3 regions of the Neotabrizicola sp. VNH66 genome follow, and region 3 is predicted to be linked to each of the others. Evidence: riboswitches for the same ligand, from Rfam matches in the RefSeq annotation. Region 3 holds a riboswitch; each other region holds the start of a gene.
What was found. Region 3 has a riboswitch for cobalamin ahead of ACO2Q5_RS01915 (aromatic ring-hydroxylating oxygenase subunit alpha). Riboswitches for the same ligand answer to the same signal wherever they lie in the genome.
Positions count from the first base shown of each region.

Region 1: another riboswitch for cobalamin. It lies ahead of ACO2Q5_RS14850 (DUF1636 family protein); the one in region 3 lies ahead of ACO2Q5_RS01915 (aromatic ring-hydroxylating oxygenase subunit alpha).
Region 2: another riboswitch for cobalamin. It lies ahead of ACO2Q5_RS12745 (TonB-dependent receptor plug domain-containing protein); the one in region 3 lies ahead of ACO2Q5_RS01915 (aromatic ring-hydroxylating oxygenase subunit alpha).

Region 1 covers NZ_JBMSDW010000010.1:35,156-42,969, forward strand. The annotation lists gene cobN (cobaltochelatase subunit CobN) at 1-2,950, opposite strand, end outside; gene cobW (cobalamin biosynthesis protein CobW) at 2,960-4,003, opposite strand; gene ACO2Q5_RS14850 (DUF1636 family protein) at 4,000-4,362, opposite strand; cobalamin riboswitch at 4,469-4,676, opposite strand; gene cobO (cob(I)yrinic acid a,c-diamide adenosyltransferase) at 4,713-5,345, shown strand; gene ACO2Q5_RS14860 (cobyric acid synthase) at 5,623-7,068, shown strand; gene cobD (threonine-phosphate decarboxylase CobD) at 7,065-7,814, opposite strand, start outside.
Region 2 covers NZ_JBMSDW010000008.1:2,042-9,855, reverse strand. The annotation lists gene ACO2Q5_RS12755 (ABC transporter ATP-binding protein) at 1-1,011, opposite strand, end outside; gene ACO2Q5_RS12750 (amidase) at 1,090-2,538, opposite strand; cobalamin riboswitch at 2,689-2,877, shown strand; gene ACO2Q5_RS12745 (TonB-dependent receptor plug domain-containing protein) at 3,005-4,867, shown strand; gene ACO2Q5_RS12740 (ABC transporter substrate-binding protein) at 4,986-5,750, shown strand; gene ACO2Q5_RS12735 (FecCD family ABC transporter permease) at 5,747-6,727, shown strand; gene ACO2Q5_RS12730 (ABC transporter ATP-binding protein) at 6,724-7,467, shown strand; gene ACO2Q5_RS12725 (adenosylcobinamide amidohydrolase) at 7,464-7,814, shown strand, end outside.
Region 3 covers NZ_JBMSDW010000001.1:371,058-378,871, forward strand. The annotation lists gene ACO2Q5_RS01900 (NAD(P)/FAD-dependent oxidoreductase) at 1-929, shown strand, start outside; gene ACO2Q5_RS01905 (AbrB family transcriptional regulator) at 926-1,966, opposite strand; gene ACO2Q5_RS01910 (2Fe-2S iron-sulfur cluster-binding protein) at 2,370-3,446, opposite strand; gene ACO2Q5_RS01915 (aromatic ring-hydroxylating oxygenase subunit alpha) at 3,447-4,685, opposite strand; cobalamin riboswitch at 4,795-4,989, opposite strand; gene ACO2Q5_RS01920 (ABC transporter permease) at 5,063-6,730, opposite strand; gene ACO2Q5_RS01925 (hypothetical protein) at 6,842-7,714, shown strand; gene ACO2Q5_RS01930 (ABC transporter ATP-binding protein) at 7,724-7,814, opposite strand, start outside.

The DNA.
Region 1 (7,814 bases), on a different contig from region 3:
TGGCGGCCCGGGCGCGGACCACGCGCGCAATCTCTTCGGTCAGGGCGCGGGCGCGCGGCGCTTCGGGCCGTGTCGCGTCAAGGTGATAGAGTGCTGCCCCCTCCAGCCCCAGATGCGAACGGGCCGCGGCAAAGCCGCCTTCATGCGCGGCATAATCGGGGGCCATCAGCAGATCCGTCTCGGGCAGGTCCTGCACATGGACAAAGGCATCGGCCCCGCGCAGCCGATCCTCCAGCGCGGCGCGGGCGGGGGCGATGTCTCCCTGCGCGTCGACGGCCCAGGCGGATTGCGCCAGCCAGGCCTCACCCGCGGCGGCGCGGCCCTGTCCGGTGTAATCCTCCGCCACGCCCGCCATCCCCAGCCCATATTGTCCGGGCTTCGGACCAAAGACGCGGGGCACCCGCAGGGCATAGGGATTGTCCGCCGCCCCCTCGTCCCGCAGGGCCAGTGCGCCTGCACCCAGTTCGAACATCTGCGCCAGCCCGGGAAACACGTCGCGGAACAGGCCGGAGACGCGCAGTGTCACGTCGATGCGGGGGCGGCCCAGCAGGGCCAGCGGCACAACCTCCACCCCCGTCACCCGGCCCGAGGCCGCATCCCAGACCGGCACCAGCCCCGCCAGATGCAGCGCCATGGCGAATTCCTCGCCCGCCGTCCGCATCGAGGCCGATCCCCAGAGATCCACCACCAGCCCGCGCGGCCAGTCGCCGTGGTCCTGCAAATGGCGGCGCAGCAGCTCTTCGGCCAGTTTCACCCCCTGCGCATGGGCGCCCGGTGTCGGCACAGCGCGGGGGTCCACCGCATAGAGGTTGCGCCCGGTCGGCACCACATCCGCCCGCCCGCGGTGCGGAGAGCCGGACGGCCCCGGCGACACGAACCGGCCATCCAGTGCGGCCAGCAGCCCCGCCATCTCTCCGGCCCCGTCGCCATAGACATGCAGCCCGTCACCGAAACGGCTGTCCTTCAGGTCACAAACGAAACGGTCGATCCGGGTGATCGCTTCGGCCGGTGTCGCCTCCCGCGGGAGGGCGAGATCGTCTTCGATCCCCAAAGCCGCGGCCAAGCTCCGGATGTCGGCGATCAGACGGCGGCGGCGGGAGGGGTCCAGCCCGTCCGCGGTGGAATATTCGTCCAGCAGCCGCTCCAGCCCCTCCAGCGCGACGGGCAGGCGCGAAGGGGCCAGCGGCGGCGGCAGATGGCCCAGCGTGACCGCACCGATCCGCCGCTTGGCCTGCGCGGCCTCGCCCGGGTCATTGACGATGAACGGATAGACGAAGGGCAAGGCACCGGCCAGCACACCGGGCCAGCAGGTCGCCGACAAAGCCACCGCCTTGCCCGGCAGCCATTCCAGCGTGCCATGCGCACCCATATGGATCGCCGCATGCAGGCCCTGTGCCTGAAGCCACAGGTAGAAGGCCACGTAACCATGGCGCGGGACGCGGGACAGGTCGTGATAATCTTCCCCACGAACGGGGCGATCGCCCCGCTCCGGCTGCAGCGCCACCAGAACCGCGCCGCGCCGGGTGGCGGCGAAGTGAAAGGCGCCGTCGCGGCAGGCCGGGTCCGCCTCGGGCGCGCCCCATGCGGCGGCCAGATCGTCGCGCAGCGCCGCGGGCAGGCGGTCCAGCGCAGCGCGGTAGTCCGCCAGCGGCCAGCGCAGGGTTTCGGACAAAAGCGCGGGGATCAGTGGCGCGGCCGGCGCGGTGGCATAGCCCGCCCCTTGCAGCGCCGCCAGCACCGCCCGGGCCGAGGCCGGGGCGTCCAGCCCCACGGCATGGGCGATCTGATCCGCCCGGCCGGGATAGGTGGAAAGCACCAGCGCCAGCTGCCGCGCCGCGGGCGGGGTCTGCGCCAGACGGTGCCAGCCCTGCGCCCGGTCCAGCGCAGCGGCGATCCGGTCCTCCTCCGGCCGGTGGGAGAACCGCGAGAATTCCAGATCCGGATCGCGCGGGCCGGGGGATTTGAAGCTGGCCACGCCGGCGAAAATCCGGCCGTCCACCTCAGGCAGGACGACATGCATCGCCAGATCGGCGGGCGACAGCCCGCGCTCTGACCCGGCCCAGTCCCGCCGCCGGGCCGTGGACAGCGCCAGCTGGAACACCGGACAACCCGGCCCGTCCAACGGCGAGCCTCCGTCCTCACCCCGGGCGGAAAAGGCGGTCAGGCTGAAGATCAGCTCCGGGCGCAACCCCGCCAGTGCGCCGCTCAACCAGTCCGCCGCGCCCGGCGCCTTCAGCGAGGGCACGAACAGCCCCTGCGCGGCAAATCCGCGGTCACGCAATCCGCGGATCACCGCATCCGACGGGGCGGTATCGGCCGCGGTCAGATAGCTGCGGTAGAAGACCACACCGGCGGGGCGGTCGCCCGGCACAGGCCCCGCCGTCACGCCAAGCGCGGGGTCATACCAGCCGAACTCCGGCACCGTCTTGGCGCCGCGGACCGGTCCGGCAAACAGGCCCGCCGCCAGCGACAGTTGCGCCAGCGCCGCCTGTGCGGCCACGGCGCCCCCGGCATCGCACAAAGCCTGCAACCGCCGCAGGGTCGAGACGGGCAGGGTCGAAGCCGCGTCCAGCGCCGTATCCTCGCGCCCGTCGGCGGGCAGCACGGCCAGCGCAATGCCACGGCGGCGGGCCAGATCCTGCAAGGTGGCCAGCCCGTAGGACCAGTAGCCCGCCCCGCCGATCAGCCGCACCAGAATGCCGCGCGCGCCTGCCGCCGTCGCCTCGGCCCATGTGTCCACCGAAACCGGATGCCGCAGCGCCACCAGATTGGCCAGCCGCAAGCCGGGCAGCGGCTGGCCCGCCGTCCGCGCCCGGTGCCAGCCCGCCGCGAAGGCACCAAGGTCGCTGTCGGAAAACGACAGGACCAGCAGATCGGCGGGCGATTGCCGCAGATCGGTGGGCACTGCGGTTTCCTCCAGCCCGTGGCTTTCGCGGAAGACAACATGCATCGCGGCGCCTCAGACCCCGGATTGCGCCAGAGCCGCGCGGATGGCCACCGGGTCGATGTGGTCATGCTCGGCGATCACCACCAGCCGCGAGTGCCGGGGCGCATCGCCCCAGGGCCGGTCGAACTGATGGCGCACCCGTTCGCCCACGGCCTGCACCAGCAGGCGCATCGGCCGCCCCGTCACGGCGACATGGCCCTTCACCCGCAGGATGTGCTGTTCGCGCGCCAGACGGCGGATGCCTTCGGCCAGCGCCTCGGGATCGGCAATTTCGGGCAAGTCGATCACCGTGCTGTCGAAGTCATCATGCTCATGGTCATCGGCGCCGTCATGGTGGCTGGGGCGGGCGGCAAGGTCGTCTTCGGCGGCGGCATGCAGCCCAAGGATCACCGCCGGGTCGATCACGCCCTCGCTCATGGCGAGGATCGGCAGGCGGCGGGGCGCTTCGGCCTCCACCACGGCACGTGCGGCGGCAAGCCCCGCCTCGCCCGCCAGATCGGCCTTGGACAGCAGAACGATGTCGGCGCAGGCGATCTGATCCTCAAACACCTCGGACAGCGGGGTTTCATGATCGACGCCCGGGTCGGCCAGGGCCTGCGCCTGCACCGCGGCCGGATCGGGGGCAAAGCGGCCTGCCGCCACCGCCTCGGCATCGGCCAGGGTGATCACGCCATCGACGGTGATCTTCGACCGGATCGCGGGCCAGTCGAACGCTTTCAGCAGCGGCTTCGGCAGCGCAAGGCCCGAGGTTTCGATCAGGATGTGATCGGGTCGCGTGGGCAGCGCCAAAAGCGCCTCGACCGTGGGGATGAAGTCGTCGGCGACGGTGCAGCAGATGCAGCCGTTCGCCAGCTCGACGATATTCTCCGCCGGGCAGTTTTCATCGGCACAGGCGGCTAGGATGTCGCCATCCACCCCAAGCGTGCCGAATTCATTGACCAGAACCGCCAGCCGCCGCCCCTGCGGGTTCTGCATCAGATGGCGGATCAGCGTCGTCTTGCCGGAACCGAGAAAGCCGGTGATGACGGAAACGGGAATCTTGGCAAGGTCGGTCATTCAGGCTCTCCGATCGGGGGAAGACGGGCAAGCGACTGCTTGCGGAAAATCGCGGGCCGCTCGCGCCACGGCACCAGCCCGTCGGGCGCGGCGGCATAGGCCGCGGCCCCGGTCAGGATGTCGGGGGCGTCGGCCTCGGTCAGGCGGCCATAGACATAGGACCAGCGCCCCGGGGCGCAGAGCGCGACGGCGCAGCCCTGCCCGCAGGCGGACAGGCATTCCACCCGCTGAAGGGCCACGCCATCGGGGGCACCGCCCGCCTCCAGCGCGGCGGCAAGGCGCGCGCCCGGCACGGGACGGCCGTCTTCCACGGCCTCTCCCGCCCGGCAGGTCGCACAGACCAGCAGTCTTACCGTCATACCGCCTGCCCTCCGCAGGGGGGCGAAAAGGGGGAATACGGCCGGGACAACGACGGGCGCGCAGAGACGCCGCAGCAGTCTCCGGTCGCGGAACACCCCGTCCGCCCGAAAAGATCCAAAGCTGGCAGGTCTCCCGGCTTGCGGAGCGGGCTTTGGGCCCGGCCCGTCCGCCTTCCCGGCCGCGAGGCCAGTGGCATTGGAAGGGCACAACTCCGGTCACGGTCGCGGGGGCGGCTGCGCCTTGGCCCTTTGGGGGCCTACTCGCATTCCCTCTTCGCCTGTCATAGACAGGAACCAGCTTGGCCCCCAGAAAGGCCAAGGCCCGCCGAAAGTCAAGGAGCGCCGCCGACATGGCCGAAGACAGCCGCGACACCAGCACCGTTGCCGACATCCGCCATGCCGCGAAAATGGCGAAGATCAAGGCCGCCCGCGACCGGATGATGGAAGGAAAGACCGGCGAAAAGGGGCTGATCCTTGTCCATACCGGGCCGGGCAAGGGCAAGTCGTCGTCCGGCTTCGGCATGATCCTGCGCTGCATCGCCCATGGCATGCCCTGCGCCGTGGTGCAGTTCATCAAGGGCAGCTGGGACACCGGCGAGCGGCAGCTTCTGACCACGCATTTCGGGGATCTGTGCCAGTTCCACGCCATGGGAGAGGGCTTCACCTGGGAAACCCAGGACCGCGCCCGCGATGTGGCGGCGGCCCGGGCGGGCTGGGCGAAGGCGAAAGCGCTGATCCGCGACCCGGCGATCCGCTTCGTCCTTCTGGACGAGATCAACATCGCATTGCGCTATGACTATCTGGATGTGGCCGAGGTCGCGGCCTTCCTGCGCGATGAAAAGCCGCCGATGACCCATGTCTGCCTGACCGGCCGCAACGCGAAGCCCGAGCTGATCGGGATGGCCGATCTGGTGACCGAGATGGCGGTGGTGAAGCATCCGTTCCGCGACGGGATCAAGGCGCAGCCGGGGGTGGAATTCTGATGCCGGGGGTGCCTGCGGCCAAGGCCGGGGGCTTCACCCCCGGACCCCCAGGATATTTGTGCCAAGATAAAGGCAAAGGTTTCTTAACCTTTTGGCGCCATGGTCGGGACACGGTACAGGGAGGGATCCCGATGACCGTCCAAGGTAAAGGCGCCGCGCCTCCCCCGTGCAAACGGCCCGAGGTGCGGCTGCCGACCTGTGACGCTGCCTTTATCTTGGCGATAAATATCCCCGCCGGAGGCTCCCGCAGTGTCAACCCGCGCCAAGGGGGCCGATGATGCGGGCGCTGATGATTCAGGGCACCGGGTCGAATGTGGGCAAGTCGATGCTGGTGGCGGGGCTGTGCCGGGCGGCGCGGTTGCGCGGGCTGCGGGTGCTGCCGTTCAAGCCGCAGAACATGTCGAACAATGCCGCGGTGACGGCGGACGGGGGCGAGATCGGGCGGGCGCAGGCGCTGCAGGCGCTGGCCTGCGGGGTGGCGCCGCTGACCGACATGAACCCGGTCCTCCTGAAGCCGGAGACGGACACCGGCGCGCAGGTGGTGGTGCAGGGGCGGCGGCTGACCACCACGCGGGCAGCGGATTATCCGGCGCTGAAGCCGCGGCTTATGGGGGCGGTGCTGGAAAGCTTTGCCCGGCTGAAGGCGCAGGCGGATCTGGTGATCGTCGAAGGGGCGGGCAGCCCCGCCGAGGTGAACCTGCGCCGCGCCGATATTGCCAATATGGGCTTTGCCCGGGCCGCGGATGTGCCGGTCGTGCTGGCGGGGGACATCGACCGGGGCGGGGTGATCGCGCAGATCATCGGCACGCAGGCCATTCTGGACCCCGAAGATGCCGCCATGGTGCAGGGCTTTCTGATCAACAAGTTCCGCGGCGATCCGCGGCTGTTTGACGATGGCTATGCGCTGATCGCGGCGCGCACCGGCTGGCGCGGGTTCGGGGTGCTGCCGTGGTTCCACGGGGCCGGGCGACTTCCGGCCGAAGATGCACTGGATCTGACCGGCAACGGGCGGGGCGGCGGGGTGAAGATCGCCTGCCTTGCTTTGTCGCGGATCGCGAATTTCGACGACCTTGATCCGTTGAAGCAGGAGCCGGGCGTCACGGTCGAGATGGTGCTGCCGGGCCGTGCCATTCCGGGCGATGCGCGGCTGGTGATCCTGCCGGGGTCGAAATCCACCCGCGGCGATCTGGCCTTTCTGCGCGCGCAGGGCTGGGACATCGACCTGGCCGCCCACCGGCGGCGGGGCGGCCATATCCTTGGCATCTGCGGTGGCTATCAGATGCTGGGCCGGACGGTGGCCGATCCGGAGGGGATCGAGGGCGCGGCGGGCGTGACCCCGGGCCTTGGCTTTCTGGAGGTCGAGACGGTGATGACGGCGGACAAGCGGCTGACCCGCTCTGCCGCCACCCATTGCGCCAGCGGTCTGCCGGTCGAGGGATATGAGATCCACATCGGCCGGACCGGGGGCGCGGATTGCACCCGGCCCTTCGCCCTGCTGGACGGGCGGCCCGAGGGCGCGACCAGCCCGGATGGCCGGGTGACCGGCAGCTATCTGCACGGGCTTTTCACCGACGACGCGTTCCGCGCAGCCTGGCTGGCGCAGCTTGGCGCGGCCTCTTCGGGGCTGGCCTATGCAGCGGGGATAGAGGCTGTGCTGGACGCCCTTGCTGCGCATCTGGAGGCGCATCTGGACGTGCCGGGCCTTCTGGCGCTGGCCCGTTAGGGCGCGGCAAAGCCGGGGGTGAAGGCGGGGGCGACCTGCGCCCATTCGGCCTCGCTCCCCGGAAGGCCAAGCCGGATCAGCGTCGGGGACCACGGGAAGATGCGGCTCCAGACCCGGTGGCGGGCGAGGTCGGTCTGTGCCTCCCCGGCCGAGGGCGTATCATAGAGCCGGAACAGCGCCGTGCCGCCGACAAGCGACCAGCCGCGGCCCTGCGCCAGCCTGTCCATCCGCGCGGCATCCTCTGCCAGTCGCGCGCGGGTGGCCGCGGCCCAGCCGGTATCTGCCAGCGCCAGCGTTCCGGCATGGATCGCCGGGCCGGAGACCGCCCAGGGCCCGGCCATCGCCGCCATCAGGGCGATATCCGCCGCGGGGCCAAGCGCGAAGCCAAGCCGCAGCCCGGCCAGCCCGTAGAACTTGCCGAAGGAGCGCAGGACGATCAGCCCATCCGTCCCCGCATGGGCCGCGACCGAAGCGGCGGGATCGGCATCGGCGAAGCTTTCATCCACGACCAGCCGCCCCACCTGCCCGGCCAGCGCGCGCAGCGCGGCGGAGGTCAGCAGGCGGCCGTCGGGGTTGTTGGGGTTGACCAGCACCGCCAGATCGGCACCCGGCAGGGCCTCGGGGCGGGTGACCTCCTCGACCTGCCAGCCCGCCTGACGCAAAGCGGCAGCATGTTCGTTGTAGGTCGGCCCCAGCACACGGGCGCGCCCCGGCACAGACAGGCGCGGCACCAGCTGGATCGCCGC
Region 2 (7,814 bases), on a different contig from region 3:
GCCCTGCTCCAGCGCATTGCCGCCGGTCGCCTCGGACTGCACCCGCGCGACCACCTCGGCCCCGTCGGGCAGGGTCAGGTGATAATGCGTGTCAGTGCCGAAATAGACCGCACCCGAGACGGTGGCGGGCAGGGCGCCCTCTTCCCCCGCGGGGCCGATCCGCACATGTTCTGGCCGGACGGCCAGTGTCACCGTGCCTGCCCGCGGGGCGCTGGCGGCGATGACCGGGCCGGATCCCAGCCTGACGCCGCCGGGCACCGTCACCCCGGGCAGAAAGTTCGTCTCGCCGATGAAGCTGGCCACGAAGCGGTTCACCGGCCTTGTGTAGATGTCGCGCGGGGCGCCCACCTGTTGCAGCTTGCCCGCCGACATGACGCCGATCCGGTCGGACATCGTCAGCGCCTCTTCCTGATCATGGGTCACGAAGATGAAGGTGATCCCGGTCTCGGTCTGCAGCCGCTTCAGCTCGGTCTGCATTTCCTTGCGCAGCTTCAGGTCCAGCGCGGACAGGGGTTCGTCCAGCAACAGGACTTTCGGCTGCGGGGCCAAGGCGCGGGCCAGTGCCACCCGCTGCTGTTGCCCGCCCGACAGCTGGCTGGTCTTGCGCCCGGCCATCGCCTCCAGCTTCACCAGCGCCAGCATCCGCTCCGTCGTGGCGCGCACCTCGGCCCGCGGGCGGCCCAGCATTTCAAGCCCGAAGCCGATGTTCTGCGCCACGGTCAGATGCGGGAACAAGGCATAACTCTGGAACACCGTATTCACCGGGCGGCGGTTCGGCGGCAGGGTGGAAATATCGGTGCCGTCCAGCAGGATTTCCCCGCCGGTGGGCATTTCAAACCCGGCGATCAGCCGCAGAAGCGTAGTCTTGCCACAGCCGGAGGGGCCGAGGAGGGTAAAGAACTCTCCGCGCCGGATATCGACCGAGACATCATCCAGCGCCCGGACCGCGGCGGCCCCCTGTCCGAAGGCCTTGATCACATGGCGGGCCGAGATGGTGACGTCATCGCTCAAGGCGGGGCCTCTCCGTTGCCGGTCTTTTGATCATATTGGGCGGCGCATGACCCGCTTGGCAAGCGAATCGTGCAGGGCTCAGCCCGCCATCGGTGCCCTTTTTGCCGCCCAAGGCGCCGCCCGCTCGATTTCGGCGCAAAGCGCGATCAGTTCCTCATCCGCGCCGAAGGGGGCGGCCAGATGCACGCCGATGGGCAGCCCGTCCGAGGACCAGCCAAGCGGCAGGCTGGCCGCGGGCTGGCCGCTGGCGTTGAAGATGGCGCAGAAGGGCGAATAGTCGAAAATGCCGCCCGGCCCGATGCGGAAGCCCACGTAATCTTCGGTCTTATGGGCGAAGCGGCCCACGCGGGCGGGCGGTTCGGCCAGAGTGGCGGTCAGCAGAATGTCCGGGCCGGTCCCGTCTTCGGGGCGGAAGAACGCGGCCATTTCACGCCCGAAATCATGGATTTCCTCTACGGCTTCCAGATAGCGGGTCGGGTGCAGCGTCTCGGCATGGGCGACGGCGCCCCGGCCCACGGCTTCGACCAGATCCTCGGTCAGCACCCGGCCTTTCAGCGCGGTGCGGATCGACAGGGCGCTGCCCACGCCCACGATATCGGTCCAGGCCCGCATCATGCCGGGCACATCCGCCACCGGGCGACCGGGTTCGACGTGATGGCCAAGCGCCTCCAGCAGGCGGCCGGCGGCGTGGACCGCCTCGGCCACTTCGGGGTGGATCGGCTGGCCGGTCAGGGTGGTGTCGCAGATCGCCACCCGCAGCCGCCGCGGCGGGCGGCTGATCGCCTGCGCATGGCCGCGGGCAAGGGGCGGCGCCCAATAGGGCGCGCCGAGGTCCGCGCCTTCGCAGGCGTCCAGCATCGTGGCCGTGTCGCGCACGGATCGGGTCAGGAAGCCGTCGATGGCCATGCCCGCCCAGCCCTCGCCTGAGAAAGGTCCGTCGGGCAGGCGCGCACGGGTGGGTTTGAACCCGAAAAGCCCGCAGCTGGAGGCCGGGATGCGCACCGATCCGCCGCCGTCCGAGCCATGGGCAAAGGCCACGATCCCCGCCGCCACCGCGGCTCCCGCGCCGCCCGAAGACCCGCCCGAGGTATGGTCAAGGTTCCACGGGTTCCGTGTCGGCCCGCCATAGACCGCCGATTCTGTCGCCGCCCCCACGCCGCCTTCGGGGCTGGTGGTGCGGCCGAAGGTGACGACGCCGGTGGCGCGGATGCGGCGGAAGATGTTGCTGTCGCCCTTGTGGCGGGTGTTGGCGAACAGCCGGCTGCCGTTGTGGGTGGGAAAATCCACCGCCTCGCAGCCCAGATCCTTGATCAGGAACGGCACGCCCCGGAAGGGACCCTGCGGCAGGCCCGCCGCGATGGAGCGCCGGGCCACCTGTTCCTGCATCAGCACGACCGCATTGATGGCGGGATTGCGCGCTTCAACCGCGGCCAGCGCGGCATCCAGCAGCTCATCCGGGCTGACCTCGCGGCGGGCCACCAGCCCCGCCAGCTCGGTGGCATCCGTTGCGCCAAGATCTCCGATCATCGCCGATTCTCCTGTTTGTTGGGGACATGCTGACCGCAGCCGCCGGGCCGGTCCAGCCGGGATGCGGCCTGCCGTGGCCTGATTGCGCCGCCTGCGGCCCGCGCAGCGACACTGCGCCTGCGCTGCGCTTGACAGTTCCGTGATCCCGCCGCAGGAAGGGGCACCTTCGGTTCCGGGCCTGCCCGGATGAAAAGGGAACGCGGTGCAACTCCGCGGCTGCCCCCGCAACTGTAAGCGGCGAGTGCGGACGGAACATGCCACTGGGGCCGATTTCCCCGGGAAGGCCCGTCCAAACCCAGACCCGCAAGCCAGGAGACCTGCCGAGGTGATCACCCTTTCCGCCGCGCGGGGTGCGCGGAGGAGGGCGGGTTTCCGCCAGAGGTGACGTATCACCGTTCTGGCGGCCCATGGTCCCGGAGCAGATCGCATTTCCGGCGGGTCCCCCGCTGAACCGGAGACACCACAGATGCAGGGCATCTCGCGCATCGCACTTCTGGCGGCACTGGCCGCCACCCATGGTGGCATGGCCACCGCCCAGACCGACGACGACAGCGTTCTTCTGGGCACGATCACGCTCTCCGCCTCGACCCTGCCTGTCTCGCTCAGCGAGACGGGGGCCACGGTGAACGTGGTGACCGCCGAGGATCTGAAGAAATCGGGTGAGCTTTCGGTGGCCAGCCAGCTTGCCCGCATTCCCGGTGTGTCGATGTCGCGCAACGGCGGGCTTGGCACCTCCACCGCGCTGCGGCTGCGCGGGCTCTCCGGCCCCTATATCGGTGTCCGCATCGACGGGCTGGATGTGGCAGACCCTTCGGGCACCCAATGCGCCTATGACTTCGGTTCCACCACGATGGGCGGCATCAGCCGGATCGAGGTTCTGCGCGGCTCGCAATCGGCGCTGTTCGGCTCCGAGGCGATCGGCGGCGTGGTCGAGATCACCAGCTTCCGCGCCACCGAAGAGGGCACCGCGGGCGAGATCGCGCTGGAGGCCGGATCGCATGGCACCTACAGCGGCACCGCCTCGGTCGGCGTCAAGACGGAGCGGGCGGAACTCTCGTTCTCGGTGAGCCGCACGGTAACCGACGGTTTCTCGGCCTATTCCGGCGGGACCGAGGATGACGGCTTCCGCTCGACCAATGTCACCTTCTATGCCGCCTACGATCTGACCGATGACATCCGGATCGGCGCGAACGGCATCTGGCGCAAGTCCTTTACCGAATTCGATGATCAGACCGCCGACCAGCTGAACACCGAAGACGGGCTGCTGAAGGGCGGCCGGGTCTTTGCCGAATTCGACACCGGGGCGGTCCGCCATGCACTCTCGTTCGCGCGCACCGTGACGGAACGGGACTATGCCTATCCGGCGGGCTGGTATTCGACGACCACCTTCGACGGCAGCCGGGACCAGCTGGCCTATAACGGCAGCTGGACCGCCAACGACCAGATCAGCCTGACCTGGGGCGCGGACCGCACCAAGGAAACCTTTGACGGCAGCAGCACGTCGGGCATTGTTACCGATATCGACACGGGAGAGGCCACCACGAAATCGGTCTTTGCCGAACTCCTTTATTCCCCGAATGACACGATCGACCTGTCGCTGGCCCTGCGCCATGACGATCACAGCACCTTCGGCGGCTATGACACCGGTCGTCTGGCGCTGGCCTGGCATGCGACGGATGATCTGATCATCCGCGCCGTGGCCTCCACCGGGTTCCGCGCACCCTCGCTTTATGAGCTTTACAGCACCTATTACGGCAATCCTGCGCTGAAGCCCGAAACCAGCCGCAGTTTCGAGCTGGGGGCCGAATATACCTTCGGCAACGGCGCCACGCTGCAGGCGACGCTGTTCGATACCGAGATCGACGACAAGATCCAGTGGGCGGGCGGCAGCTACAATCAGGTGCCCGGCACGACCCGCACCAAAGGGGTAGAACTGTCGGGCCAGACGCAGATTGCAGAAGGCTGGAACCTGTTCGGCAACTATACCTATACCGATGCCTATACGGTTTCGGGCGCGGTGGAGAGCGTGGCGGTTCGGGTGCCGCGGCACGACCTGACCCTTGGGGTCGAGGCGCAGGTGACGGACCGGCTGTCGGGCCTGTTCACCGTCCAGCATGTGGCCGATTTCTACGATAACGGCATCTGGCCCGCGCCGACCTCCAAGATGCCGGACTACACCGTTGCCAATATCTCGCTCAGCTATGAGGTCAACGACACGACCGCGGCCTATCTGCGTGTCGAGAACCTGTTCGATGAGACGTATGAGACGGTGCGCAACTATGCCCAGCCCGGCCGGTCGGTCTATGTGGGCGTCCGCACCTCGTTCTGATCTGCGCCTTGCAGGGTGCGCCGGGGCGGTCTGTGCCGCGCTGGCGGCCCTTGGTGCCCTGCTGCCGTCTGGGGCGGCCGGGCAGGGCGCCATCGGGTCCGGGGCGGCGGGCGTTCCCTTGCCCGCTGCCCCGGCCCGTGTCGTTTCCATCAACCTTTGCACCGACCAGATCGCCATGATGCTGGCGGCGCCCGGGCAGCTGGTCTCGGTCAGCCATCTGGCGACCGATCCTTTGTCCTCCTCCATGGCGGAGGAGGCCGCGGCCTGGCCCGCGAACCGCGGCGGGGCGGAACAGGTGTTCCTGCTGCATCCCGATCTGGTGCTGGCGGGCGAATATACCTCGGCCGCGACGGTGGACCTGCTGCGCCGTCTGGGTGTGCCGGTGGTCCGGGTGCCGGTCGTCTCATCGCTGGAACAGGTGCCGGACCAGATCCGTCTTGTGGCCGCAGCCATGGGTCGGGGGCCTGAGGGAGAGGCGCTGGCTGCCGAATTCACATCCGGTCTGGCCGCCCTGCGCAGCGATCTGCCGCCCGCCACCGCGGCACTGTATTATCCGAACGGCTATACCAGCGGGGCGGGCACGCTGGCCGATGACGTGCTGGCGGCCACCGGATTTCGTAACATCGGCGCCGAGGCCGGGTTGACCGGCGGCGGCACCCTGCCGCTGGAGCGGCTGGTGATGGCCGCGCCGCAGGTGATTGTCACCTCCACCCCTTATCCCGGTGCCTCGCGCGCCGAGGATATTCTGGTCCACCCGGCGCTTGCGGTGCTGCGGCAGGGGGCGGGGCTGGCCTCCACCACCGATGCCGACTGGGTCTGCGGCACGCCGCATATCCTACGCGCGGTCGCCGCGATGAAAGCCGCGCGGGAGGCGCTGGAATGAAACTGTTCCTGTTCCTTGTCCTGCTGGTTCTGGCGCTGTTCGCGGCCTCGCTGCTGATCGGTCCGGCGGGTCTGGGCCTTGGCGAGAGTCTTGCCGCGCTGTTCCGGGGGGAGGGCGGGCCGGTGGTGCTGGTGATGCAGGAAATCCGCCTGCCGCGCGCCGTGCTGGGCCTGCTGGCCGGGGCGGCGCTTGGCCTGTCGGGTGCGGCGATGCAGGGCTATCTGCGCAACCCGCTGGCCGAACCCGGGCTGATCGGCGTTTCCGGCTCGGCCGCCTTGGGCGCGGTTCTGGCACTGCAGACCGGGCTGGCCGGGGTCTTCGCGCTGGCGCTGCCATTGTCGGCGCTGGCGGGGGCGGGGCTTTCGGTTCTGCTGATCCTTGCGCTGGCCGGGCCGCGGGGCGGGGCGCTGGCGCTGATCCTTGCGGGGGTGGCGCTGTCGGCGCTGTCGGGGGCGCTGACCTCGCTGGTGCTGAACCTGTCGCCCAACCCCTTTGCCGCGATGGAAATCGTCTATTGGATGATGGGATCGCTGGCCGACCGTTCGATGGCGCATGTCTGGCTGGCCGGGCCGTTCATCGTGGCGGGGATGGCGGCGCTTTTGTCGGTGGGCCGGGGGCTGGACGCGCTGACCCTGGGCGAGGATGCGGCGCAGTCGATGGGCGTCAACCTCAACCGGCTGCGGCTGGTGGTGATCTTTGGCACCGCGGCGGCCGTGGGCGCGGCGGTGGCGGTGGCGGGCGCCGTGGGCTTTGTCGGGCTGGTGGTGCCGCATATCCTGCGCCCCTGGGTCGGGGCGCGGCCGTCGCGGCTTTTGCCCGCGGCGGCGCTTGGCGGGGCGGCGATGCTGCTGGCCGCCGATATCGCCACCCGGCTGATCGCGCCCGACCGTGACCTGAAGCTGGGCGTCCTGACCGCCATTGTCGGCGCACCGTTCTTCCTGCATCTGATCTGGCGCCTGCGGAGGGTGGAGGCATGACGCTGCTGTCCGTCCAGAACCTGACCCTGCGCCGGGGCACCTGCCCGGTGGTGGACGGCGTCACCTTCTCCGTGGTCGCGGGAGAGGTGGTGGGCCTGATCGGCCCCAATGGCGCGGGCAAGACCACGCTTCTGCGCGGGCTTCTGGGGCTTTTGCCGGTCGAGGGGCACTCCTCCCTCTCTGCCCTGTCCGCGCGGGAGCGGGCGAAGGCCGCGGCCTTCCTGCCGCAGGGGCGCGACATCGCATGGCCGGTCCGGGTCGAGACATTGGTGGCCCTTGGCCGCAGCCCGCATGGCGCGGCCGACCCGGCGCATCCGGCGGTGGCGCGGGCCATCGCACGCATGGGACTGGAGGGGTTTCGTGCCCGTCCCGCCACGCAGCTGTCGGGGGGCGAACAGGCCCGCGTCCTGATCGCCCGCGCCCTGGCTCAGGAGACACCGCTTCTTCTGGCCGATGAACCCGGCGCCGGGCTGGACCCGGAGGCGCAGATCCGCACCATGCAGGTCTTCCGCGATCTGGCGGGGGAGGGGCGGTCGGTCGTCGTCTCGATCCACGATCTGGGGCTGGCCGCGCGGCATTGCACCCGGCTCCTGATGCTGCACCGGGGCCAGCTGGTCGCCGATGGCCCGCCCGCCGATGTGCTGACGGACGACAGGCTGGCGCAGGTTTTCGGCATTCGCGGCTTTCACGCCAACACGCCCGATGGGCCGGTGTTCCAGCCCACCGGGGTGGTGCGGTGATTTCGGTTAGCCTGCACCGCCCGTGGCTGGTGGCGCGGCTGCCGGGGCCGATGCGGGTGCTGTCCCATGCGCCCTTTGGCGCGGGGTATAGGCAGACGGACACGGTCCTTTGGCGGGAGGTGCGCAACGCCGATCTGACGCCGGATTTCGATGCCGAACACTGGTTTGCCGGGGAAATGTCCTGCGCGCCAGTGGCGGCGGGCGTGGGCATGCTGACCTCGCGCGATGTGGGGACCTGGGATCAGGAGCGGGCGACGGTGGAGGGGATCACCGCCGATTGCGTGGTGACGCTTGGCCTGTCGAATGCCGAGGCGGTCGGCCACCGCCTGCCGTGGCATCCGGCGGAT
Region 3 (7,814 bases):
GGGGCGAAGAAGCGCGGGTTCACCGGATCAGCGCCGAGGAACTGGCGGGCCGCATCCGCATTCCGGGCGCCCGTGGCGCGCTGGTGGTGACCAATGTCGCCCGCATCCAGCCGGCCAAGCTGGTGCGCGGGCTGGCCGCCGCGGTAGAGCGCGCGGGCGTGCGGATCGCGGAGGGCACGACCGTCACCGCCCTGTCGCCGGGCCGCGTCACCACCGACCGCGGCACGGTAACGGCAAAGGCGGTGCTGCGCTGCACCGAGGGCTTTACCGCCGGTCTGCCCGGGCTGACGCGGGAATGGCTGCCGCTGAACTCGGCCCAGATCGTGACGGAGCCGCTGCCGCAAAGCGTTTGGGACCAGATCGGCTGGGACGGGCATGAAATCCTTGGCGATTTCAACAATGCCTATTGCTATTGCCAGCGCACGCGCGAGGGGCGGATCACCGTGGGCGGGCGCGGCGTGCCCTACCGCTTCGGCTCGGGCCTTGACAGCAACGGCACCCCGGATGCCGAGACGATCCGGCGGCTGGTGGCGATCCTGCACCGGCATTTCCCGGCGGCACGGCAGGCGCGGATCGACCATGCCTGGTGCGGCGTTCTGGGCGTGCCGCGCGACTGGTGCGCGACGGTGGGCTTCGATCCCGCCGCGGGGATGGGATGGGCCGGGGGCTATGTGGGCACCGGTGTGTCCACCTCCAACCTGGCGGGGCGGACGCTGGCGGATCTGACCCTGGGGCGCGAGACGGCGCTGACCGCTTTGCCCTGGGTCAACCGCCGGGTGCGGAAATGGGAGCCGGAGCCTTTGCGCTGGCTGGGGGTCACCGGCATGTATGCGCTGTTGAACGCGGCCGACCGGGCCGAGGCGCGGCCCGGGGTGCAAAATCCTTCGGTGCTGGCGACAATCGGCAATCGGCTGGCGGGCCGCAGCTAGCGCCGCCGGAGCAGCGTGAACACCAGCGGCGCGGCCACGATCACCACCAGAATCCGCACCACATGGTTCAGCGCGACAAAGGCCACATCGGCATGGATCGCCAGCGCGATCAGCCCCATTTCCGTCAGCCCGCCGGGGGCTAGGGCGAGGATCCCCTGCTCCAGCCCGATTCCGAACCAGCGGCTCAGCGCCAGCGCGAAGACCAGCGCCAGCGCCAGGGACAGCACGGTGGAGCCGATGGAGAGCACCGCCGCCCGACCAAGGGCCCCCATGGCCATGCCGCGGAACCGGCAGCCCAGCACGGTGCCCAGAACGATCTGCGCGGCATTGACCAGCAGCCCGGGCGGCGCCGCCTCGCTGATGCCGGTCAGATGCAGGCCGGCCGACAGGGCCAATGGACCCAGAAAAGTGGGGGCGGGAAAGCGCAAAGCATGGCCCATCAGACAGCCCAGCAGCGCCGCGCTCAGCAGCAGGGCCGCCTCGTGCCATTCCATCGCCAGGGAAAGGTTCACTGCACCGCTGCCCACCGAATGGCCCTGCACCACCCGGAACCACAAGGCGATCAGCGCGATGGTGATCACGATGCGCAGGGAATGCGCGAGGATGATCGGCTCCGGCTTTGCGCCCTTGGCCTCGCCAATCTCGATCATCTCGGTCAGGCCGCCGGGCATCCCCGCGAAATAGGCGGTCGGCCAGTCCAGCCGCCCGGCAAAGTGATAGAACGGCACCACCACCAGCCCCACCATCACCAGATAGGCCACCAAGAGCGCCAGCGACCCGGCCCAGAGCGTGACATGGCCCAGCACCTCGGGCGCGAAGCGGGCGCCCAGCATGACCCCGATCACCGCCACCACGGCGGGACGGATGCGGTTCGGCCCCGCCACGGGCGCCCCGCAGACCGCGGCGATCAGCGTGAAGGTCAGGGCGCCCAGCATCCAGGGCAGCGGCAGGCCAAGGGTCCAGAAGGTCAGCCCGCCCGCCGCCCCAAGCGCCAGTCCAAAAGCATGGGGCAGCAGCTGGGACAGGGGGAGGGTCAAGGGCGGCTCCGATCTGGCACGGTATGCGGCGGTATGCCGCGCCTCACCCTTCATCGCGCTCCGGCCACAAAATGTCCACCCGCACCGCGCGAGATCGAAAGCGGGCGGACAGAATTTGCCTGCTGCATTCCGGAAAGTGTTTTCAGCCCATCAGCGGTGGTCGCCAGCGCGGCGACCGGACACCTGCCAACGGCTGCGGCAAAAGTCCGGAGCCCCCCGAACGGCGGTCCGGCCCTCGCCCCCCATCCCCAGTCACAGGCTTGCGCAATCCGCAGCCGCCGCCGCACAGAAGCGCGGCAGCGGCTTTCATCACCGGGGCGGATGAGGCTTGCAGCCCTCCACCCGGGGTTTGACGCAGAAAGCCACCTGCCCCGGCCTGACCGGCGCACACGTCACGCGGGTATCAAACCTCGACCGTGACCTTGCCCAAGGGGTTGGAGCAACAGGCGAGGATCCAGCCCTCGGCAATATCCTCGTCGGAAATGCCGCCGTTATGGACCATATGCACCTCTCCGGCGGTCTTCTTCACCTTGCAGGTGCCGCAGAGACCGAAGGTGCAGCCCGAGGGGATGTTCAGACCCGACCGTTTTGCCACGCCCAGCACGGTATCCGTCTCGGCGCAGGGCACGGTCTTGCCAGAGCGGGAGAAGGCAATCTCGGCCCCGGCCCCGGCATCGGGCACCACATCGTCGATCACCGGCGCATCGGCCTCCGACTTCACCGGCGCGCCAAAGCTTTCCTGATGGTAATGCGCCATGTCGAAACCCAGGGAGACCAGCATCTCGCGCACGGCCTGCATGAAGGGTTCGGGGCCGCAGCAGAACACCTCCCGCTCCAGATAATCCGGCGCCATCAGGCCCAGCATGATCTGGCTCAGGCGACCCTGATAGCCCGGCCAGCTTTGGAACGGGTCCGGCTCCTCGACCGTGAAGCGCAGCTTCAGGCCCGGCACGCGGTCGGCAAAGCCTTCAAGCCGCTTGCGCAGCAGGATTTCCGAGGGGCGCCGGGCGGCATGGACAAAGATGATGTCCGGCATCTCGCCCGAATCCCAGGCCCAGGTTGTCATCGACATCATCGGCGTGATGCCCGACCCGGCCGAGATGAACAGGTGCTTCTTCGCCGGATGCCGGTGCGAGGAGAAGATGCCCGACGGCCCATAGGCCTTGATCTTCATGCCGGGCTTCAGATGGTCCAGCATCCAGCGGGTGCCGATGCTGGTGGCCTGCGCCTTCACCGTCACGCTGATCGACAAGGGGCGTGAGGGGCTGGACGAGATCGTATAGGTCCGCTGCACATTGCCGCCCGGCACGGGAAGGTCCAGCGTCACGAACTGGCCCGGCTGATAGTCGAACCACGCGCCCGAAGGCGCGCGAAAGGTGAAGGTGGCGGTGTCGTCGGTTTCCGGCACCACCATGGCGCATTCCAGCAGTTCGCTGTCCGACCACGGCTCCTTGGTCCAGTTCAGGCGCGACTTTGCCATTTATTCCGCCGCCATCGCCGGACGCGGCGACAGGCGCCGGGTCATGAGGTTGCAATACCAGTCGACGAACTGGATCACGCCTTCCTCCTGAATGCGGGAATAGGGGCCGGGCTCATAGGCGGGCGAGAGAATGCCCTTCTGGTTTTCCTCGACCACCTGACGGTCTTCGTCATTGGTGTTGATCCAGACCTCGGTCAGGTTCGGCAGCTGGTAATCCACGCCCTCGACCGCGTCCTTGTGGACCAGCCAGTTCGTCGTGACCTGCGTTTCCGTGGGGCTGATCGGCAGCACCCGGAAGACGATGGCATGATCGCCCAGAAAGTGGTTCCAGGTGTTCGGGTAGTGATACATCAGAAGGCTGCCCGCATCGTAAAAGGGCATCGTCCCCATGCGCTTTTCGACGGCGTGTTCCGTGCTCATCGTATAGCTTTCGGCGTTGTTCAGCAGCGGAATCCGCGCCAGACGCCACTGGAAGTCGGCGGCATTCACAAAGCGCGACGGCAGGCCCGCGGCCTCGCACCGTTTCCAGTGGTCCAGAATGTCGGGGCTGGCGCTGTCGGGGCCGTCCATCGCGGTCATCCGCGGATTGTCGGAATAGGTGCGGCAGAGCGAGGGGTGAGAGCCGCCGCAATGATAGCACTCGCGGTTGTTCTCCATCACCAGCTTCCAGTTGCCCTTTTCCACGATGGTCGAGGAATAGGCCACCTTGGCATCCGCCAGACCCGAGGGCGCCAGATAGGGCATGGCAGCGCGGGCCAGATCGGCGATCGGGGGCGGCACCTCGGCCAGACAGACATAGATGACGCCGCCCAGATCGACGCAATGCACCTTCTTCAGCCCGTATTTCGAGGCGTCGAAATCCTCGCCCATGTCGCGGGCATAGATCAGCTTGCCCTCAAGGTCATAGGTCCATTGGTGATAGGGGCAGACAAGGTTCTGGGTGGAGCCGTTGTCCTTGGCGCAGAGCCGCTGGCCACGGTGGCGGCAGACGTTATGGAAGGCACGGATGCGGTTGTCCTTGCCGCGGATGATGACCACCGGATAGGCGCCCACCTGCATCGTGGCATAGGCGCCCGGCTTGGCCAGTTCGCAGGCGGGGACGGCGAACAGCCATTCCTTGTACCAGACCTGCTCCAGATCCTGCTGATAGACGCCGGGATCGCAGTAAAGGTCACGCTCCAGCGCGAAATCGGGTTTGCGGCCCCCGATCAGGGCAAGGGTTTCCTGGGCCGAACGCATCGGGTCCTCCTGGGCCCGCGCCGTCCCGCGCGGGGGTGATCTGACATGCAGGGTGCCGGAAACGGCCGCGTCGGAAAAGACCACGCGCCGCCCCACCGCACCCCGCGGCTGGTTTTTCCTGCGAAAGGCTGGTTTCCGGGCTCGCGGCGGGCGGGTTTCCCCCGGATGCGGCGCCTTCCCAGGTCTCCTCCCAGTGGCTCTTGCCGCATCCCCCATCCGTCACCGTTGCGGGGGCAGCGCCGGTCTTGCACCGGCTTCCCAATTCTCCGCTGTCGCCAGCGGCACCTTTTGCCCTGACAGGATAGCTGCACCGCAGCGGCGGAATGCGACAATTCCGACAGGACGACGACGGGAAAAGACTTCTGCGAAAAACGCCTTCAGTCGCGGTTGGCGCGGGCCACCACGGCGACCGCCGCCAGCCCGACCAATGCCACCAGCAGGGCGGCCGGCGCGGCTTCGGACAGACGCTCCAGCGAGGACAGTTCGAACATCCGGGTGGACAGCGTGTTGTAGTTGAACGGCCGCAGCAGCAGCGTCGCGGGAAGTTCCTTGACGCAATCGACAAAGACGATCAGCAGCGCCGTCAGCACAGATCCGCGCATCATCGGCAGATAGACTGCCGTCAGCGTGCCGCCCGCGCCGCGACCCAAGGACCGCGCGGCCATCGGCAGGTTGGGCGACACCCGGTCAAAGGCGGAATCGACCGCCCCCTGCGCCACGCCGAAGAAGCGGACGACATAGGCCACCACCAGCGCCGCTGCCGTCCCGGTGATCATCAGCCCCGGGTCATGCCCGGACAGCGCCAGCACCGCATCGGCCAGCTTGTGGTCCAGCCCGGCCAAGGGCAGCAAAAGCCCGATCGCCAGCACCGCGCCGGGCGTAGCATAGCCCAAAGTCGTCAGGGGCAGCACCGCGCGCACGCCCGCGCGCCCCGAAAGCCGCAGGCCATAGACCAGAAACAGTGCCATCCCCACCGTCAGCGCCGCCGCCGTGCCGCCCGAGATCAGCGTATTCGCCAGCGCCCTGAACAGACCCGGCGCCAGCCAATGCGCGGGCGCCTGCGCGGCCAGATGCAGCATCACCCCCACCGGCAGCAGGAACCCGGCGGCAAAGGGGATCAGGCACAGCAGGAAGGCCGCCGCCCCCTGCCCCGCGCCAAGCTGCATCCGCGTGACCGGACGCTGCGCCCGGCCCATCCGGTGAAACCGCGCATTGCGGCGCGACACCCGCTCCAAAGCGACCAGCAGGAAGATCAGGAACAAAGCCACGCCCGCGATCTGCGCCGCGCCCCCGGCATTGCCGCCATTCAGCCAGGTGGAGAAAATGCCGGTGGTCAGCGTCTGCACCCCGAAATGATAGACCGTGCCGTAATCGGCCACAGTCTCCATCATCACCAGCGCGACACCCGCCGCCACCGCGGGCCGCGCCAAGGGCAGGCCCACCCGGAAGAACAAGGCCCACGGCCCGCGGCCAAGGGCGCGCGCCACCTCCCACGTGCAGCCCGACTGCTCGCGGAAGGCCGCACGGGCCAGGAGATAGACGTAAGGATACAGCGCGGCCGAGAAGACCAGCACCGCCATCCACAAAGACCGGGTCTGCGGGAACCAGTAATCCCGGGCCGAAGTCCAGCCAAAGGCCGCCCGCAGCCCGGCCTGCACCGGCCCGGCATAATCCAGCACATCGACCAGAGCATAGGCCCCCACATAGGCCGGGATCGCCATGGGAAACAGCAGCGCATGGTTCAGCCAGCGCCGCCCGAGAAAATCATACATCGTGACCAGCCAGGCGGCGCCGGTGCCCGCCGCCGCCGTCAGCGCCGCCACCCCCGCCATCAGCATCAGCGTGGTGCCGATGTAGCGCGGCAGCACCGTGGCCGTCAGATGCGGCCAGATGTTCTCGGTCGGGTTGGCCGCAATCCAGAGGACCGCCGCCACCGGCGCCAGCACCAGAAGCGCGATCAGCCCCGCGCCCAGCGTCCAGACATCGGGACGCAGGGCGGGGGCGCGCAGGCGGCGGGCGCGAAGTTGACGGATTTGCTCGGCCATCGTGACCCTTCCGCTACAGGAAAGCGGTTCCCCTGTAAAGAAAACCCCGTATATTCAGCGCAAAGCCGCGCCCGCCCGGGCCGCGCGTGAAGAATGACAAAGCAGGCCCGAATGCGCATCGTCTATCACCTTGGCGCCCATTGCACCGATGAAGAGCGGCTGATCCGCTGCCTGCTGAAGAACCGGGGCGTTCTGGCCGAACAGGGCATCGTGGTGCCCGCGCCCACCCGCTATCGCAAATTGCTGCGCGATACGGCGGTGCAGCTGAAAGGCGCCGCCGCCACGGTGGAAACGCAGGCCCTCGTGCTGGAGCAGATCATGGACGAGGATGTGGCCGACCGGCTGATCCTGTCCTGGGAAAGCTTCTTGTCCTTTCCGCAATGGGCGCTGCGCGGCCAGCTTTACAGCTTTGCCGGGGAACGCATCCGCGCCTTCACCCAGATTTTCCCGCAGATCGAGGCAGAGTTTCATCTGGCGATCCGCAACCCCGCCACATTCCTTCCGGCGCTGTTCGAAAAGCAGAAGGCCAAGAGCCATGAGGAATTCTTCGAGGGCACCGATCCCTTGCAGATCCGCTGGTCCGATGTGGTGCGCCAGATCGTGGCCCAGAACCCCGGGGTGCCCTTGGTCATCTGGGCCGATGAAGACACGCCGCTGATCTGGCCAGAAGTGCTGCAGGCGGTTTCGGGCCATGACGACGGCACCGTTCTGGAAGATACCGACGAACTTCTGTCGCTGATCATGTCGCCCGACGGGCTGGCGCGGATGCGCAATTACATGACCAGCCATCCGCCCGCCTCGGTCCAGCAGCGCCGCCGCATCGTCTCGGCCTTTCTGGAGAAATTCGCGCTGGAGGACCGGGTGGAAATGTCCTTCACCCTGCCCGGCTGGACGCCCGATCTGGTGGCCGAACTGACCGCCCGCTATCAGGACGACATCCGCGTGATCCGCGACATCCCCGGTGTCAGCTTCATCGAGGCCTGAGGCCGCCGGTCAGGCCGGAAAGACGAAGCAGCGGTCCCGCCGGATCATCAGCCACAAGGCCGTGCCGGTCCTGGGCAGGAACACGCCGGGCACCGCCGCC